4 regions of the Serratia sp. OS31 genome follow, and region 2 is predicted to be linked to each of the others. Evidence: predicted binding sites of a transcription regulator. Region 2 holds the regulator's gene; each other region holds the start of a gene.
What was found. The regulator LexA, encoded in region 2, represses DNA repair genes until DNA is damaged. The targets are predictions, from matches to a motif close to TNCTGTATGTACATACAGNA.
Positions count from the first base shown of each region.

Region 1 (4,800 bases), on a different contig from region 2:
ATCAAGCGCGGGTTACTGTTCCGTTCCGGGTCGCTGGAGCGCCTGACGGAAAACGACTGCGCCTTCCTGGCCGGCGTGCCGGTGCGATCGGTGCTGGATTACCGCGATCCCGATGAAGTGCAGGCCAAGCCCGATATCCTGTGGCAGGGGGCGGATTACCACCATTTTCCTGCCAACCCGTTGAGCAATGAGGTTAATGCCAACCTGGAAAAACTGACCAGCGAAACGCTGGCCGGTTTCGATGCGCGGGCGTTTATGCTGGAGTTGTACCGCCGACTGCCGTTCGGCAATGCGGCTTACAAGCAGTTAGCCCATCTGCTGAGCCATACCGATAACGGTGCCATCGTCCAGCACTGCGCAGTCGGTAAGGACCGCACGGGGGTTGGATCGGCGTTGGTATTATTCGCACTGGGTGCCGATGAGGCGACGGTGGTGGAGGATTACCTGCTGACCGAAACCACGTTGGCGACCTTCCGTGAACAGATGTTGGATCAACTGTCGATTCGTTTAAGTGATTCGGCATTGGGGCAGTTTGCCTATGTGCTGAGCGCCCGAGAAGAGTTCCTGATGACCGCCCTGGGCTGCATCCGTGACCAATACGGTTCTACCGACCGTTGGCTGGAGGCGGAATACGGGCTGGGGCAAAGCCAACGAGCAGCGCTGCAGGCGTTCTACCTCGAGTAAACCGCGTGGATGTTTAGCCGGGGTTTAACCGACGCCGGCTGGCATTGCGTATCCTTGGGGCAGTAAACCCCGCATCAGGAGCCCGTATTGAGCCTCAATGACATTATCCACTGGGTCAGCGACACCGTGCGCCAGCACGAAGGCTGGGCCATCCCGATTATCTTCTTCCTGGCGTTTGGCGAGTCGCTGGCGTTCCTGTCGCTGCTGTTGCCGGCCACGGTGATCTTGCTGGCGCTGGGCGCGCTGATTGGCGAAAGTGGCATTGCCTTTTGGCCTATCTGGGCCGCCGCCGCCGCGGGTGCCTTCTTTGGCGACTGGCTTTCCTACTGGATTGGCTACCACTATCAAGATCGCGTGGCGCACATGTGGCCGCTATCGCGTAATCCGCAACTGCTGACGCGCGGCCATGCGTTTTTTGAGCGCTGGGGCGTGCTGGGCATTTTTATTGGCCGCTTCTTTGGTCCGTTGCGGGCCGTGGTCCCGCTGGTCGGTGGCATTTGCGCTATGCCCCAGCGTTATTTTCAGGTGGCGAATGTTACCTCGGCGATGATCTGGGCGTTCGGCATTCTGGCGCCGGGGGCGTTTGGCATCAAGTGGTTAAGCCAGTGGTTTGGCTAATCTTTGCCTGACTTGCGCAGCGTTTCGCAATAATGCGCCGTCGGGACAAAATCAGGCTGGACATCCATACAGCATCCCCTTAACGTGACGGGCAGCGGGCGGATAAAACGCCGGAACGGTCAGGTGTAACAGGAGGCAGGGTGGATACCAGTTTGGTTTACGGTATAGGCGGGGTGGCGGTAGGCCTGCTGTTGGGCTGGTTAATCGCCAGCCTGCGCGTGCAGCAGTCCCATGCGCAGCATGAAACCGAGCTGCGGCTGCTGGAACAATCGCTGCAACAGGCGCAGCAGGAAACGGCAGCCCGGCAAGAGACGCTCCTGCGCCATGAACAGCAAATGCGGCAGAACGATTTGGAGCTGCGCAATTTGCATAGCCAGTTGGCTGCCGGACACGAAAAGCTTCAGCAGCTTAATCACTGGCGTAACGAATGCGAATTGTTGAACCAGGAACTGCGCGCACAGCGTGAAGTGAACAGCGCCCAAGAAGCCGAGCTGCGTGAGGTGACCATCCGTCTGGAGGAAACTCGCATGGCGGCGGAAGAGAAACAGCGTCTGTTGATCAACAGCGAGCAGCGCCTTACCACCCAATTTGAAAATTTGGCCAACCGCATTTTTGAACACAGCGGACGTAAGGTGGATGAGCAAAATAAGCAGAGTCTGGATCGCCTGCTGTTGCCGCTGCGTGAGCAACTGGACGGTTTTCGCCGCCAGGTGCAAGACAGTTTTGGCCAGGAAGCTCGCGAACGTCATACGCTGACCCACGAAATACGCAACCTGCAGCAGCTTAATGCGCAAATGGCGCGTGAGGCCATTAACCTGACCAAGGCCTTGAAAGGGGATAATAAAACCCAGGGCAATTGGGGCGAAGTGGTATTAAGTCGGGTGTTGGAAGCTTCGGGCCTGCGAGAAGGGCACGAATACGAAACGCAGGTCAACGTGCGGCTGGACCATCAGAGCCGGATGCAGCCCGACGTTATCGTTCGTCTGCCGCAGGGCAAGGACGTGGTGATCGATGCGAAAATGTCGCTGGTGGCCTACGAGCGTTACTTCAACAGCGAAGATGAAACGGAGCGCGAAGCCGCGTTGAGTGAGCATATTGCCTCGCTACGTGGCCATATTCGTCTGCTGGGCCGTAAGGATTATCAGCAGTTGCCCGGCCTGCGTTCGCTGGATTACGTGTTGATGTTTATCCCGGTGGAGCCGGCTTTCCTTTTGGCCATAGACCGTGAGCCGGAGCTGATTAGCGAAGCGCTCAAGCACAACATTATGCTGGTGAGCCCAACCACCTTGCTGGTCGCCCTGCGCACCATCACCAACCTGTGGCGCTATGAGCATCAGAGCCAGAATGCTCAACGCATTGCCGACCGGGCTGCGCGATTGTATGACAAAATGCGGTTGTTTGTTGACGACATGTCGGCGCTTGGGCAGAGCCTGGATAAGGCCCAGGGGAGTTATCGCCAGGCGATGAACAAACTGAGTGAAGGCCGTGGTAATCTTATCGGCCAGACCGAGGGGTTCCGCGCGCTGGGGGTTGAGGTGAAAAGACCGATCAACCCGCTGCTGGCCCAGCAGGCCAGCGCACAGCATGATGAAGAATTCGAGGCAGCGGGCGAAGATGACATTGACGCGCTGCCGGGGGCGGAGGATGACGACGCCGCAGAGCAACCACGCTCCGCATCGCAGGCATGACAGCCGCGGTGAGGTGGGGTATTTCGTGGGGTTCTGGTACACTCAACCACACTAAATTGACTGAATAGCAGGCAGGACAATGGCAGATCAACCGCAGGAAACCACCGATTTCGGTTTTCGCACCGTAGCTCGAGACGAAAAGCAGGCCATGGTGGCAGACGTTTTTCATTCGGTAGCGGCAAAGTATGACGTGATGAACGACCTGATGTCGTTTGGTATCCACCGTATCTGGAAGCGTTTTACCATTGATTGCAGCGGCGTGCGCCGTGGGCAGCGTGTGTTGGATCTGGCCGGCGGTACCGGTGACCTGGCCGCCAAGTTCTCCCGCATGGTCGGTGAGCAAGGACAGGTGGTGCTGGCGGACATCAACGATTCCATGCTGAAAATGGGGCGCGAAAAGCTGCGGGACCGCGGCATTGTCGGCAACGTCAGCTACGTTCAGGCCAACGCCGAAGCGCTGCCGTTCCCGGACAACTATTTTGACTGCATCACCATCTCCTTCGGCCTGCGCAACGTCACCGACAAAGACAAGGCACTGCGCTCCATGTTCCGCGTGTTGAAGCCGGGTGGCCGTTTGTTGGTGTTGGAGTTCTCCAAACCCCTGCTGGCGCCGCTGAGCAAGGCTTACGACGCTTATTCTTTCCACGTGTTGCCGAAAATCGGCGAACTGGTGGTGAAGGATCCAGAAAGCTATCGCTATCTTGCCGAGTCGATCCGCATGCATCCCGATCAGGAAACGCTGAAGGGTATGATGGGCGCAGCCGGTTTTGACAACGTGACCTATTTTAACCTGACCGGCGGTATTGTGGCCCTGCATCGCGGCTTCAAGTTCTGATATGGACATGCCGATGCTGCTAACCCCTTTGTTGACCGGCGTGCTGGAAACATCGCTCAATAGCTTGCTGTTCCGCGATCGCAGCATGAAGGCCGCCCGTCTTCGCCTGGCTGGCAAGGTGCTGCGCATAGAGTTGCAGGAGCTTGCTTCGCCGTTGGTACTGATCTTCAGTGAGCAGCGCGTCGATGTGCTTGGCCAGTCTGACGATACTGCCGACTGCACGGTGCGCAGCCGCATATCTGTGTTGCTGCAACTGCGGGATCGTCAACAGCTTTCGCCCTTGATGCGCAGCGGCGAGCTGATTGTTGAGGGCGATATTCAGGTCGTGCAGCAGTTGGTTGGCCTGCTTGATCTGGCTGAGTGGGATCCGGCGGAATGGCTGGCGCCTTATCTCGGTGATATTGCCGCGCAGGGTATCACTCAGGCGTTCGGCAAGGGTGCGAATCTGCTGAAGAGAGGTTTGCAGCGTCAACAGCATTACGTGGCCGAAACCTTGACGGAAGAGTGGCGTGTGGCTCCTGGCCCGCTGGAAGTGGTGTGGTTTAACGAGGAAGTTGACGCCACCGTTCGCAGTGTCGAAGCGCTGATGGCTCGCATGGACAAGTTGGAGGGTAAACGATGACCCCTGGCGAACTACGCCGCCTGTATTTGATCGTCCGCGTTTTCCTCAGTTATGGCCTGGATGAACTGATCCCCAAGATACGTTTGACGTTGCCGCTGCGCTTTGGCCGACGTCTGCTGTTCTGGATGCCAAACCGCCACGCGGATAAACCGCTGGGGGAGCGTTTGCGTCTGGCCTTGCAGGAGCTGGGGCCGGTATGGATCAAGTTTGGTCAGATGATGTCTACCCGTCGTGACCTGTTCCCGCCACAGATTGCCGATCAGCTGACTTTGCTGCAGGATAGGGTTGCCCCTTTCGACGGTGCCCTGGCGCGCAAGCATATCGAATTGGCGATGGGCGGCCCGCTGGAAACC
Region 1 covers NZ_JACJFQ010000009.1:149,605-154,404, forward strand. Annotated here, with positions in the region: gene H5P17_RS10535 (tyrosine-protein phosphatase) at 1-684, shown strand, start outside; gene H5P17_RS10540 (DedA family protein) at 772-1,302, shown strand; gene rmuC (DNA recombination protein RmuC) at 1,443-2,990, shown strand; gene ubiE (bifunctional demethylmenaquinone methyltransferase/2-methoxy-6-polyprenyl-1,4-benzoquinol methylase UbiE) at 3,070-3,825, shown strand; gene H5P17_RS10555 (SCP2 domain-containing protein) at 3,839-4,447, shown strand; gene ubiB (ubiquinone biosynthesis regulatory protein kinase UbiB) at 4,444-4,800, shown strand, end outside.
Region 1: rmuC (DNA recombination protein RmuC) is a predicted target of LexA. The motif match lies at 1,357-1,376, and genes of this name have one in related genera.

Region 2 (4,800 bases):
GTCGCCCCGCGCAGCTCTTTGGCGTAGGTTCCCACTTCCATCACGTGCTCGTAACCGATGTAAATCGGCACCAGCGTGATAGGGCGAGTCCCGCCGCGCAGCATCGCCTGAATGGTCATCGACAAGGTGCCGGTCTTCGGCTCCAGCAGACGCCCGGTGCGGGACCGTCCACCTTCGACAAAGTACTCCACCGAATAACCTCGGGTAAACAGCTCGCCGAGATATTCACGGAACACCGTCGAATACAGCTTGTTGCCTTTGAAAGTCCGGCGGATGAAGAACGCGCCCAGGCGACGGAAGATCGGCCCGGCCGGCCAGAAGTTGAGGTTGATGCCGGCCGCAATGTGCGGTGGCACCAGGCCCTGATGGTACAGCACGTAGGACAACAGCAGATAGTCCATGTGGCTGCGATGGCAGGGCACATAAACGATCTCGTGGCCATCCTGGGCCAGCTGACGTACCCGCTCGGCGTTGGTGACGTTGATGCCCTGATACAGCCGGTTCCAGGTCCAGCTCAGCACGCGGTCGGAAAGGCGCACCGTCTCGTAAGAGAAGTCGGCGGCAATCTCTTCCATCAGTGCAATCGCATTCTGCTGGGCTTTTTCGTGGGAGATTTTTTTACTGCGCGCTTCGTCTTCAACCGCTTTTTCGATCGCTTTGGACGCCAACAGCTTGTTGAACAGGTCCTGACGGGCCGGCAGGCTTGGGCCTACGGCAGCCAGACGCTGGCGCGAGAAGTGCATTCGGGCTACGCGGGCCAGCTTTTGCGCGATGATCTTGTCGGTACCATGCTCGGTCGCCATACGACGCAGCGAAACGGTATTGGAGAAACGCACAAAGCTATCGCGGCCGAGCCACAGCACAGCGAAGAATTTCTGGACGCCATTTAGCAAGCGCAGATGCGGCGTGCCGTGGCCTTCGCGCCCCGGAGAGCGGCCAAACATCACCGAAACCGGCAGCATCTGAATATCGAGATCCGGGTTGCTGCGGTGCAGATCCAGATAGTCGTGGAACAGTTTTACCGACTCTTCTTTCGGCGTGTAGTAGCGGAATACGCGCGGGCCGTCGTGAATAAACACGTGGCTGGGCAGCACGGTGCCGTCTATTTCCAGCGGATTGAGAGGATCGGGCAAATCCTGCGCCAGGCACTGGGTGCGCAGCGTCAGTAAATCCGCCTTGGAATTATAAGGTAAAACATACAAAATCGGCCGTGAGGGATCCAACCCTAACTCCGTGACCGGATCTGAAGGGATAACCTTACTTCTTACCAACAATTTGAGTGGTAAATTCAATAGTTTATAATAAATTTTACGCCAACCTGACATAACAACGTGAAGCCTCTTGTTAGCAATGCGCCGCAAGCATACCAGAAACCGGGTAGCAGATCTGTGGTGTTGGAAAACCGGGAGCCGTGAGCGCTTCCTGGCCTAGACTGTTTAATTATGACTTACCTCTGCGAAAGGCACTAAAAACATGACGAACCAAGCAACCGGCCTGACCCGTATTATTAAAGCCGCCGGCTACTCTTATAAAGGTTTTTCCGCTGCCTGGCAGCACGAAGCGGCGTTCCGCCAGGAGTTGGTGGTGACCGTGCTGGCTATCATACTGGCGATTTGGCTGGACGTGGGTGCGATAGCGCGCATTTTACTGATTGGGTCGGTGGTGCTGGTGATGATTGTCGAGATGCTCAACAGCGCGATTGAGGCGATTGTCGACCGGGTGGGGACCGAGTACCACGAGCTGTCCGGCCGGGCCAAGGATATGGGGTCGGCGGCGGTATTGTTGGCGGTGATTTTGGCGCTGTTTGTTTGGGGCACGGTGCTGTGGCAGCACTTTGTCTGAGCAAAGCGAGCTCGTTGCGATCCGGGTCGCTAATCCCTGATTTTTATTCATTCTTCGGTTCCCAAGCCGCACTTACCTGTATATACTCACAGCAAGACTGTATAAACAAACAGGGGGCGGAATGAAAGCACTAACTACCAGACAGCAAGAGGTCTATGATCTGATTCGCGATCATATTTCGTCCACTGGCATGCCGCCAACGCGTGCCGAGATCGCCATGCGTCTGGGGTTCCGTTCGCCAAATGCCGCAGAAGAACACCTGAAAGCGCTGGCGCGTAAAGGCGTCATCGAAATCGTCTCCGGCGCTTCGCGCGGCATTCGGTTGCTGATGGAAGATGAAGAGGGTTTACCGCTGATTGGCCGCGTGGCTGCCGGGGAGCCGCTGCTGGCGCAGCAGCATATCGAAGGCCACTACAAGGTGGATCCTTCCCTGTTCAAACCGAGCGCGGATTTCCTGCTGCGGGTTAACGGCATGTCGATGCGTGATATCGGTATTCTGGACGGTGACCTGCTGGCGGTGCATAAAACTCAGGACGTGCGTAATGGCCAGGTGGTTGTGGCGCGCATCGAAGATGAAGTGACGGTCAAGCGGCTGAAAAAGCACGGTAACGTGGTTGAGCTGCTGCCGGAAAACAGCGAATTCCAGCCGATTGTGGTTGATCTGCGTCAGCAGAACTTCACCATTGAAGGCTTGGCGGTCGGCGTGATCCGCAACGGCGACTGGGTTTAACCCATAAGCCTGCACGCTGCCCTCTGATTTAAATCGCCCCAGCTCTGGGGCGATGTCATTTCTGACCGATTAAAACCGCATTGCCACGGGAACATTTCACTATGCGCCTGCTTTCCGCCTTCACCAGCGATACCGATAAAGCCTTGTGGCGCCTGGCGCTACCCATGATCTTCTCCAATATCACCGTACCGTTGCTTGGGCTGGTGGATACCGCAGTGATCGGTCACCTCGACAGCCCTGTTTATCTGGGCGGTGTGGCGGTGGGCGCCATGGCGACCAGCTTCTTGTTTATGCTGTTGTTGTTCCTGCGAATGAGCACCACCGGTCTGACGGCGCAGGCGTTGGGCGCGCAAAATCCACAGGGGCTGGCGCGTGCCTTTATGCAGCCGCTGCTGCTGTCGGTATTGGCCGGCGTGGCCATTGTGTCGTTACGCCATCCGCTGATCGACTTGGCGCTGCAGGTCGTCGGTGGCGACGAAGCCGTGCTGGAGCAGGCCCGATTGTTCCTCGAGATCCGCTGGCTGAGCGCGCCGGCGGCATTGGCGAACATGGTTATCCTTGGCTGGCTGCTTGGCGTGCAATACGTACGTGCGCCGGTGATCCTGCTGATTGTCGGCAATTTATTGAATATCGTGCTGGATATCTGGCTGGTGATGGGGCTGGGCTGGAATGTGCAAGGTGCGGCGATGGCGACCGCCATTTCTGAGTATGCCACGCTGCTGCTGGGCTTCTGGCTGTCCTGGCGTGTCATGCGCCTGCGTGGTATTTCCTTGCCGATGCTGCGCACTGCCTGGCGCGGCAACCTGCGGCGTCTGCTGGCGCTGAACCGCGACATTATGCTGCGTTCCCTGCTGCTGCAGCTGTGTTTCGCTTCTCTGACCATCTTCGGTGCCCGGCTTGGCGGCGAGGTGGTGGCGGTGAATGCGGTGCTGATGAACTTACTGACCTTTACCGCCTACGCGCTTGACGGTTTTGCCTACGCGGTCGAAGCGCACTCCGGCCATGCCTATGGCGCGCGTGACGATAGCCAACTGCGCAAGGTGTGGCGTGCGGCTTGCCGACAAGCCTGTCTGGTCGCGTTGGCCTTTGGCCTGGTTTATGCCGTTGCCGGTCAGCATATTATCGCCGTCTTGACCTCGTTACCGGAACTGCGTGCGCTGGCCGGCCACTATCTGCCGTGGCAGGTGGTGCTGCCGTTGGTGGGGGTATGGTGTTATTTGCTGGACGGCATGTTTATTGGCGCCACCCGAGGGGCAGAAATGCGCAACAGCATGGCAGTGGCGGCGGCCGGTTATGGTTTGACGCTGCTGGCCGTACCCGTATTGGGCAATCATGGCTTATGGCTGGCGCTGGCGGTCTTTCTTTCCCTGCGCGGCATTGCGCTCGGGTGGATTTGGCACCGCCACAGGCTGCGCGGTACCTGGTTTGCCGCGGATCCAACGGCTCGCAATTAGAGTTAATCATAAAATATATTAATGTTTTTTGTTCATATTGAGTTACATATTATCGCGTCGATTTAGTCCCGCTTACTGACTGTTTTTCTTGGTTTTTTACTGAATTTTGTTGGTTTGTTGAATTTTTATTCTGGTTTTTTGTTCTTTGTCGATATCTGTTGCTATAGTTAATCATGTGGCTGGCGGAATGAATTGGAATGAAATTCCTTTCATTTTAGGTCGATTGACCATGATTATTACTCAGTTAAGCCCAGCGACAAGTTTTTAAAACTGACTAATCACAGGTAACGGAGAGGTTATGAACAAAGATCAAGCCGACGGTAACTGGAAGCAGTTTAAAGGGAAAGTGAAGGAAAAATGGGGCAAGCTGACCGATGACGATCTGACGGTCATTGAAGGGAAACGCGAACAGCTTGTCGGTAAAATTCAGGAACGCTACGGCTACCAGAAAGAGGCGGCCGAGAAAGAAGTGAAATCCTGGGAAGACCACAACAAATATCGCTGGTAGTGCGATAGGCCGCAGCGGATTGCGGCCGTAAACAACGCTTGAAAGCCTGGCGTTCTTATCCCCTCTACGCCACGGCTACAGGTACAAGGAGGTACCTGATAACCTATTTATTTCTTCTTGATAGCGATGCTGTGATCGTGTTCGCCACAATCATGTTTGCTGTCGCAGGCTTCTACCTCAACGCAACCCTCACACAGGCCATGAGCTTCGACCACGCTGTGGCGCAGGGCAAAACCCGACTCTTTCGCCAGTTTTTGCAGCGTTTC
Region 2 covers NZ_JACJFQ010000028.1:54,539-59,338, forward strand. Annotated here, with positions in the region: gene plsB (glycerol-3-phosphate 1-O-acyltransferase PlsB) at 1-1,325, opposite strand, end outside; gene H5P17_RS20150 (diacylglycerol kinase) at 1,474-1,842, shown strand; gene lexA (transcriptional repressor LexA) at 1,964-2,572, shown strand; gene dinF (MATE family efflux transporter DinF) at 2,674-4,026, shown strand; gene H5P17_RS20165 (CsbD family protein) at 4,325-4,534, shown strand; gene zur (zinc uptake transcriptional repressor Zur) at 4,642-4,800, opposite strand, start outside.

Region 3 (4,800 bases), on a different contig from region 2:
TTCAGGCAGCGAGATGACCATGGAAGGACTACGTAACGGCGATGCGTTGGCATTGCAGGCCAATAGTTCGGTGGCGCTAAGCTATGGCGAAGTAAACCCTTATGTGTTTGCAGAACCGACCTCACCGCACATTGTCAGCGCCGACGAAGGGCGACCGATCGAACTGGCTCAGCTTTCCGCCGGGTTACGTCACCTGGAGCAGCGGGCCGATTGGCTGTTGGTCGAGGGTGCCGGGGGCTGGTTTACGCCGCTTAGTGAGCAACATACCTTCGCCGACTGGGTGCAGCAGGAACAACTGCCAGTTATTTTGGTGGTCGGAATACGGCTGGGCTGCATTAACCATGCCGTGCTGACCGCACAGGCTATCCGGCAGGCGGGGTTGCCGCTGGTCGGTTGGATCGCCAATGACGTTTGCGCACCGGGTCGCCGCCATCAGGAATATATGGCCACGCTGCGCCGCATGTTACCGGCCCCGCTGCTGGGGGAGATCCCCCATCTGCCCGAAGTTGAACGGCAGGCGCTGGGGCAGCATCTGGATTTGAGCGTTTTATAAGGAGACTGGGGGAAATTTCTTCCCCCAGATCCTGTTCGTCACACCGCCAGATAGGCATTGATCAAATCCTCATCCAACTGTTCCAGCGTACCATTCGCCACGCTGCGCCCCTGATCCATCAGGCAAAAGCGATCCGCCACGCGGCGGACAAAGGGCAGCTTGTGCTCCACCAGCAGGATAGTCATGCCCAATTCCCGGTTAAGCTTGCGGATCACGTTGCCGATATCGGCGGCGATGGACGGTTGAACACCGCTGGTGGGTTCGTCGAGGATCAGCAGCTCCGGTTCCAGTACCAGCGCACGGCCAATTGCCAGCTGTTGCTGTTCACCGTCGCCCAAATCGCCGGCCCGACGGCCACGCATCTCCCTTAGATTGGGAAACAGGTTATAAATCAACGGCGGAATGCGTCGGGATTTATCTCGCCCGGCCATCAGCGCCACCTGCAGGTTTTCCTCTACGCTGAGCTGCGAAAAGATCTGTCGGCCCTGGGGAACGTAGCTGATCCCCAGCTCCGTGCGGGTTTCTACGGGCTGCTGCAGCAGATTTTGCGGGGGTTCGTCTGCCAACTGCCAGGTCATGCTGCCGCTGACCACCGGCAAATGGCCCATAATGCAGTTGACCAACGTGGTTTTGCCTACGCCGTTACGGCCGATAAGTACCGTGCATTGGCCACGCGGCAGTTCCAGATTGATATCCCACAGGGTATGGTTTTGCCCATAAAACTGATTCACTGACCTTAAACTCAACATCTGGCATTCTCCTCAAAGACCTGTCTGCCACTCGTGGTTGTACGCTCATGGCGGGCGACGGCGTAACGCAGCTTTAACAGGCCGCGCCGATTTCACCTGCCTGAACCGCAGGGCGGCCGTTGCAGGGAAGGGGGGCGAACCCGTTCTTCCTTGCTTCATCCACTCCCTACTGCGATTTCCGCCTTAGCGGTTTCTTTCCCGAGTGTTTCAATGTCTGGAACAAAATGCTGATCTGCTACCTTCAATGAGGTAGTTAAGTTTTGACTTAAGCAAGCAATACATAGGTGAAAATGGCAGCTAAAGGCCATTAGTCAGCGCTCTCTCATGTTTATGTCGTCAATGTCAGTTGATTCGCATTGGCGTGACGCTAAACCCCGAGCAGCTCATTCTGTCGTTTCGGGGCGTTGATTTCCCCGAGCCCACTTTCGCCGTGAAAGGGTAATGCAACCCTTGGGCCAACTTTTTAAACGGCGTAAATCAGAGATTGTTATTGCCTTGTTAACGGTCTGGCGCGCCAGACGTGGGCTGGGTGGAACCGGGGAAAAACAGCGGGAAAGTTAACACGGACGATTTTTGCACTCTTCCGGTGCTGAACAGAAAAGTTATGGTGCAAGCTATTTCATCGCTCGCCGCAAGATGCAGCAAAGGAAGGTAACAATGGGACAAATCTGTTTTTGGCAATGGGGCTTTTTAGCATTAATCGGCATAAACAAAGCGATATTTTTGTGAAAAAATAACTAAAAAAGCCATCTTGGCCGGCAGAAACGGCAAAAAGCGTTCTTTCTGCAACTCCCGCCGGGGGCGGGGCGGTGAGAGTTATCCACTATTCCTGTGGATAACCTTGTGCATTAGATTTAGAAAACCGGTTTAAAGCGAGAGCGGACGCGGGTTCTGTTCGCTTTGTCCGCAATCTCGTCTTTTTTATAAAATCATTATTAATCAATAAATTAACTAAAATCAAGCGGCCGATGTATTGATGAAGTTCCTATGTATGATTTTTCGCCACAGTGCTATCAATAAGTTAATTCGTGGCGGATTTTGGGGATAAATCTGTTATTGACAATAAAAATGTCACGCCGCTGTAACCCTGGCGGTGCATTCGGCCTGATTTGGCGCACGCTAAAGCGACGAACCGCTTGAAGCTGGTTTTATATCCAGTATCATAGGCACTGGCGAAAATCGCCGTGGCTTTCCATAATTAGAGGCCATTCACCGAGCAACAGCTCCATGGCCGCCCGAGCGCGCGCCTCTCCGCCAGGCAGGGGCGCTGCATGCTGCGCCCGCCCACTACGACAGCCGGTAGCAACGCGGCAATTTGAAAGACGAAGGGTCTATGAGTAAAGTTTTCAAACTGCATTCCGAATTCAAACCGGCCGGCGATCAGCCGGAAGCCATCCGCAAGCTGGAAGAGGGCCTGGAGGATGGCCTGGCGCACCAAACGCTGCTCGGCGTGACCGGGTCGGGCAAGACATTTACCGTCGCCAATGTGATTGCCGATCTCAACCGGCCCACCATGGTGCTGGCGCCTAACAAAACCTTGGCGGCGCAGCTGTATGGCGAGATGAAAGAGTTCTTTCCCGATAATGCGGTCGAGTATTTCGTTTCTTACTACGACTACTACCAGCCGGAAGCCTACGTCCCCAGCTCCGACACCTTTATCGAAAAAGACGCCTCGGTGAACGAACACATCGAGCAGATGCGCCTTTCCGCAACCAAAGCACTGCTGGAACGTCGTGACGTGATCGTGGTGGCCTCGGTCTCGGCGATTTACGGCCTGGGCGATCCGGATCTGTACCTGAAGATGATGTTGCACCTGACCAAAGGCATGATCATCGATCAGCGGGCGATCCTGCGCCGTTTGGCGGAGCTGCAATATAGCCGCAACGATCAGGCCTTCCAGCGCGCGACATTCCGCGTGCGCGGTGAGGTGATAGACGTCTACCCTGCGGAATCAGACGAACTGGCGCTGCGCATAGAGCTGTTTGACGAAGAGGTCGAAAGGCTTTCGCTGTTTGATCCGCTGACCGGCCAGATCGAACAAGAAGTGCAGCGTTTTACCATTTACCCCAAATCGCACTATGTGACGCCGCGCGAGCGGATCCTGCAGGCGATGGAAGAGATCAAGGTGGATCTGGCCGAGCGGCGCAAGGTGCTGCTGGCCAACAACAAGCTGCTGGAAGAACAGCGTCTGACGCAGCGCACCCAGTTTGATCTGGAGATGATGAACGAACTGGGTTACTGCTCCGGCATTGAAAACTATTCGCGCTACCTGTCCGGACGCGGCGAAGGCGAGCCACCGCCGACGCTGTTCGACTATTTGCCGGCGGATGGCCTGCTGGTGGTCGACGAGTCCCACGTGACCATTCCGCAAATCGGCGGCATGTACAAGGGCGACCGTTCACGCAAGGAAACGCTGGTGGAATACGGTTTCCGCCTGCCGTCGGCGCTGGACAACCGCCCGCTGCGCTTTGAAGAGTTCGAAGCGCTGGCGCCGCAGACCATCTACGTGTCTGCCACGCCGGGCAAATACGAGCTGGAAAAATCCGGTGGCGACATTATCGATCAGGTCGTGCGCCCTACCGGGCTGCTGGATCCGCAAATTGAAGTGCGGCCGGTGACCACCCAGGTGGACGATCTGCTTTCCGAAATCCGCAAGCGGGTGGCGATCAACGAACGTGTGCTGGTCACCACGCTGACCAAACGCATGGCGGAAGATCTGACCGAATATCTGGAAGAGCACGGCGAGCGGGTGCGCTACCTGCACTCGGACATCGATACCGTGGAACGGGTCGAAATCATTCGTGACCTGCGCCTGGGCGAGTTTGACGTGCTGGTGGGTATCAACCTGTTGCGTGAAGGGCTGGACATGCCAGAGGTGTCGCTGGTGGCGATTTTGGACGCAGATAAAGAGGGCTTCCTGCGCTCCGAACGTTCATTGATTCAGACCATTGGCCGTGCGGCGCGTAACCTCAACGGTAAAGCGATCCTTTACGGTGACAAAATTACCGACTCGATGGCCAGAGCGATCGGCGAGACCGAGCGTCGCCGCGCCAAACAGCAGGCGTTCAACGAAGAAAACGGTATTGTGCCGCAGGGCCTGAACAAGAAAATTTCCGATATTTTGCAGTTGGGCAAACCGGGCAACCGCAGCAAGGGCAAAGGGAAAGGCAAGGCTTCTGAGAGTGCCGCTCAGTACCAAAATCTTACGCCGAAAGCGCTGGATCAGAAAATCCGCGAGCTGGAAGCGCAGATGTATACCCACGCCCAGAACCTGGAGTTCGAGCAGGCGGCGGGCTTGCGTGATGAAATCCACCAGTTGCGTGAGCAGTTTATTGCCATTTCATAACCCATTGGCGCGCTGCAGAGCGCGGCGCTGCCAAAACATAAAATCCTTGTCGCCTCCGCCAAAGCTGATTATGGTGTGCGGCCATTTGACTACTGCGAGCCACTGACCATGACCCAACACCAGTCCAAAGACCCGATGCACGGCATCACTCT
Region 3 covers NZ_JACJFQ010000037.1:12,647-17,446, reverse strand. Annotated here, with positions in the region: gene bioD (dethiobiotin synthase) at 1-553, shown strand, start outside; gene H5P17_RS22770 (ATP-binding cassette domain-containing protein) at 592-1,302, opposite strand; gene uvrB (excinuclease ABC subunit UvrB) at 2,636-4,648, shown strand; gene H5P17_RS22760 (VF530 family DNA-binding protein) at 4,757-4,800, shown strand, end outside.
Region 3: uvrB (excinuclease ABC subunit UvrB) is a predicted target of LexA. The motif match lies at 2,443-2,462, and genes of this name have one in related genera.

Region 4 (4,800 bases), on a different contig from region 2:
CATTGGCAATATCGGCGAAGTTTACCCGCAGGATATCGAACGTTTGCTGGCTGCGGTCGGGCAGGCAATGTACTGGGAGCAATAAGGATTAGCATGAGTCAGATTAACGCAGTGATACTCGACTGGGCCGGCACCACGGTGGATTTCGGCTCCTTTGCGCCGACGCAGATTTTTGTTGAGGCCTTTAAGCAGATTTTTGATATCGACATCAGCCTGGCGGAGGCGCGCATTCCGATGGGGTTGGGCAAATGGCAGCACATAGAGGCCTTGGGTAAACTGCCCGAGGTGGATGCACGCTGGCGGCAGCAGTTGGGCCGCTCCATGAGCCATCAGGACATTGACGCGCTGTATCAGGCTTTTATGCCGTTGCAAATTGCTAAGGTGGTCGACTTTGCCGACCCGATTGAGGGCGTTCCGCAGGTGATTGCTGCATTGCGTGAGCAGGGCATCAAGATAGGTTCCTGTTCGGGTTATCCACGGGCGGTGATGGAAGTGCTGGCGCCGGCAGCGGCGTTGCGGGGTTACGCGCCGGATCACTGGGTTGCAACTGACGATTTGGCCGCCGGTGGGCGTCCAGGCCCGTGGATGGCGCTGCAAAACGTGATTACGCTGGGTATCGATTCGGTGGCGCACTGTGTGAAAGTGGATGATGCAGTGCCGGGTATCAGCGAAGGATTGAATGCAGGCATGTGGAGCATCGGGCTGGCGCTGTCGGGTAACGAGTTTGGTGCTACCTGGCAGGAATACCAACAAATGAGTGAGTCGGAAGTTAACAAGCGGCGCGCTTTGGCAACCGATAAACTGTATGCCGCCGGTGCGCACTACGTGATTGATACATTGGCACAGCTGCCGGATGTGATTGCTGAAATCAATCAGCGGCTGGCGGCGGGCGAACGGCCCTGAGCGGATTGCGGATATAAAAAACCGGGGCCTTTAGCAGCCCCGGTTTTTTATTGCCGACGAGGTTTACTGGTGAGCCAGTTCCACTTCGTCTTCACTGTCCATAATGGACTTGTCCGTTTGCTTCATCAGTTGGCTGGTGATGGTACCTGCCGCCATAGAGCCGTTGACGTTCAGCGCAGTACGGCCCATGTCGATCAGCGGTTCAACGGAGATCAGCAGGGCAACCAGCGTCACTGGCAGGCCCATTGCCGGCAGCACGATCAGCGCAGCGAAAGTCGCGCCGCCACCCACGCCGGCGACACCGGCAGAGCTGATGGTGACGATACCGACCAGGGTAGCGATCCACACCGGGTCCAGCGGGTTAATCCCGACGGTAGGTGCCACCATGACCGCCAGCATCGCTGGGTACAAGCCTGCACAGCCGTTCTGGCCAATGGTGGCGCCGAACGAGGCCGAGAAGCTGGCAATGGATTCCGGTACGCCCAGACGACGGGTCTGCGCTTCCACGTTCAGCGGAATGCTGGCGGCGCTGGAGCGGCTGGTAAAGGCGAAAGTGATGACCGGCCATACCTTGCGGAAGAACTTCAGCGGATTAACGCCGGTGAAGGCCAGCAGGGCAGCGTGCACAGCAAACATGATCGCCAGACCCAAATAAGAGGCGACCACGAAGCTACCCAGTTTGATGATGTCGTGAACGTTAGAACCGGCAACCACTTTGGTCATCAGCGCCAGAACGCCGTACGGAGTCAGTTTCATCACCAGACGCACCAGCTTCATCACCCAAGCCTGCAGGGTGTCGATAGCGACCAGCACGCGTTCGCCCTTAGGCTTGTCGTCTTTCAGCAACTGCAGCGACGCTACGCCAAGGAAGGTCGCGAAGATCACCACGCTGATGATCGACGTCGGGCTGGCACCGGTCAGATCGGCGAACGGATTTTTAGGAATGAAGGACAGCACCATCTGCGGCACGGTCAGGTCTGCCAGTTTGCCCACATAGTTGCTTTGGATCGCTGACAGACGCGCGCTTTCCTGCGCACCCTGTACCAAACCTTCCGCCGTCAGCCCAAACAGGTTGGTCACCAGTACGCCGACCAGCGCTGAAATCAGCGTGGTGAACAACAGGGTGCCGATAGTCAGGAAGCTGATTTTCCCCAGGGAAGAGGCGTTGTGCAGCTTGGCGACCGCGCTCAGAATCGAGGCGAAGACCAGCGGCATGACAATCATTTGCAGCAGCTGCACATAGCCGTTACCGACGATGTTGAACCAGCTGATGGATTCTTTCAGTACCGGGTTGTCCGAGCCGTACACCAGCTGCAGCGCCAGTCCGAATACCACGCCCATCACCAGGCCGATCAGTACTTTTTTCGCCAGGCTCCATTGCTTATGGCGGCTTTGCGCCAACAGCAAAAGGAGGGCGACAAAAATCACCACGTTAATAACCAGCGGAAAATTCATCCCCAATGTCTCCAATAATTTTTTCTTATATGAAAATGGCTATGCACCATGGCGTAGCGATACTAAATATCGTAACAGTTTGCGTAACGGCCTACTTATATCCAAATGGAATTTGATATAACTCATCGCATTAATTTGTTTAATTAATGTGCTTTCCGGTTAATCGGTGGCCGATTTTTTGTGATCACAGTCTGATATTTTTTATTTGCTCAAAATAAGATTGCACTGGGATGGTGCATCCGCCCTGCCAATAGATAGCGAAAGCCACCAGACAAAGGCACAGGGCGCGCTCGAGCTGATTGCCTTTCTGAGAATTTAGCAGCGGCAGACGAAAACGCCAGCGGCATGGCCAGAGTAAAGGCACGCCGGCGGGGGTGAGCATGTCTGCCAGCAGATGGCTGAAGTAACCGATGATCATGGCATGCAAGACGTCGGCCGGGATTGGCCAACTGCGCGGCACGTCAAGTTGAAACAGCGCCATGCCGCCGGCGATCGCCAGCAGGCTATGGGTAAAACCGCGGTGACCGAAGGCGCGAGAGATCGGAATGGCAATCCAGCGCAGGCGTTGACCCAGTACCGACTTGGGGTGATCGATATCGGGCAGCAGCGAGGTGAGTAGCGCCGCGGGGATGATATGCCACCAGTCGCCGGTAGCCAGCTCCGGTGTCACCTCGGCCTTCTTGGCGAAAATCGCGCAAGCGACAGAGAAAATAAGATGTCCTTCCGCGGTCATACTGCTGTTCCGGCTGATAAACTGTTAATTTATCCAGTATATGGGAAAATTCCCAGTGGTGGAAGCAGTTACCCTGTAACCAATTGTTTATTTTTCTCAGTTTTACAACGGCTTGTTACTTAAATGGCCAGGCGTTGTCTGTTTTTGCTGCAGTCAGAGAGAGGGCGGAGGAGAAAGCGCCGGGCTACAGGATTCGGCTGCGTGGCAGTAACAGCCTGCGCCAGCATCCGGCGACTTTCTTGAACCGCAGAATAAAGAAGGCGGAACGGTAACTCAATAAAAATGAAATAATGTTTTATTTATTTTATGACGCAAGGCGCGGTTTTGAGATTAAGTGGGGATTTCAAGGAAAGGCAATAATGAAAGCGGCACCGGGAGCAACCGATGCCGGACAAACTATGCCAGGTGTTCGGACGTGAGCTGCTCAAGCGAGTCGAGCTTGTGGTCGGCCAACGCCCAACGGCTATCATGACGATACTCGTGGGCAGGGATAACGATAGAACGCATTCTCGCGGCCTTGGTGGCAATCATGCCGTTGAACGAGTCTTCCAGCGTTATGCAGCGCAGGGGATCGCTACCCAGACGCTCGGCGGCGATCAGGTACACCTCCGGGTGCGGTTTGCTGTAGGGCAGATACTCGGCGGAAACCAAGTGATCAAAGTAGCCTTCGAGGTCAAACATCTGCAGCACCTGTTGCTGCATGTGCAGCGGTGAGGCGGAGGCCAGGCCAATATTCAAATCCAGGCTGCGACACAGCTCCAGCGCCTGTTGCACGCCAGGCAGCAGGGGACGCTTTTCGCGCACCAGTTCGATGGCGCGCTCGATAATGCGTGCAGAGACTTCCTCCTGCGACACCCCTTGCCACGGCATGGCCTGGTACCACATTCTCACCACCAGATCGATGCGCAGACCCAGGGTATCCGGCAGCTTGTGGCGGTCAGACAAATCCAACCCCAGTGCGCCAAAGATATCCAGCTCTGCCTGTAGCCACAGCGGTTCTGAATCGATCAATAAACCGTCCATATCAAAAATTGCGGTTTCAATGCGTTGCGAATAGGCCATTAACGGTTAACTCCTGCCGGTGCCGGTGAATGTGCCCGACACTTTATCATCGCTGGCGGCGAGACTAAAATTTTTGCCTGCGTGGCTGAGCCTTGCCGAAACGCAGGATGCGCCACATCTCCTGCACTTTTAGCCACCAGCGCTGATGCTGGCGTTCGGTGACCTGTTGCAGCATGCGGGCATAATCCAGCACCAGTCCCGGTGTCCAGGTCATGCTTTCGCCACGGCTACGGAGCACCGCCAACATCCACAGGTTGGGATCGAGCATCAGCAACAGGAAACGTCGCCACAGATGTTTATCGCCCAGCACGCCTTCCAGCGCACTGTCGAGCGCCTGGATGACCGTGGTGGAGCAGTTGCGTCGGGTCAGATTGTAGGTGGCGTCCTGTTGATAACTTTGCCAGAAGGTGCGCAGCGCCGCAGGGTTGTAGCGGTGAAACTGGATTTTTTTGTCCGGCGGGCACCAGGCCGCCACTTCCTGCTGCAAATCGGGCAGAAAACGCCCTTCGACGTTGTTTTGCTCGCCGGAGTGCAATAACCGGCGGAAATCTTGTGACGACTGGCTGATATCGTTAAGCGGGTAGTGGCTGATGTAGACATCCGGCGCCAATGCCAGGGCGACATGACCGGTGGAGATATTGCCGCCG
Region 4 covers NZ_JACJFQ010000017.1:29,208-34,007, reverse strand. Annotated here, with positions in the region: gene phnW (2-aminoethylphosphonate--pyruvate transaminase) at 1-85, shown strand, start outside; gene phnX (phosphonoacetaldehyde hydrolase) at 94-903, shown strand; gene H5P17_RS15220 (L-cystine transporter) at 967-2,358, opposite strand; gene H5P17_RS15215 (metal-dependent hydrolase) at 2,543-3,091, opposite strand; gene hxpB (hexitol phosphatase HxpB) at 3,488-4,153, opposite strand; gene H5P17_RS15205 (HdeD family acid-resistance protein) at 4,218-4,800, opposite strand, start outside.
Region 4: H5P17_RS15215 (metal-dependent hydrolase) is a predicted target of LexA. The motif match lies at 3,111-3,130, and genes of this name have one in related genera.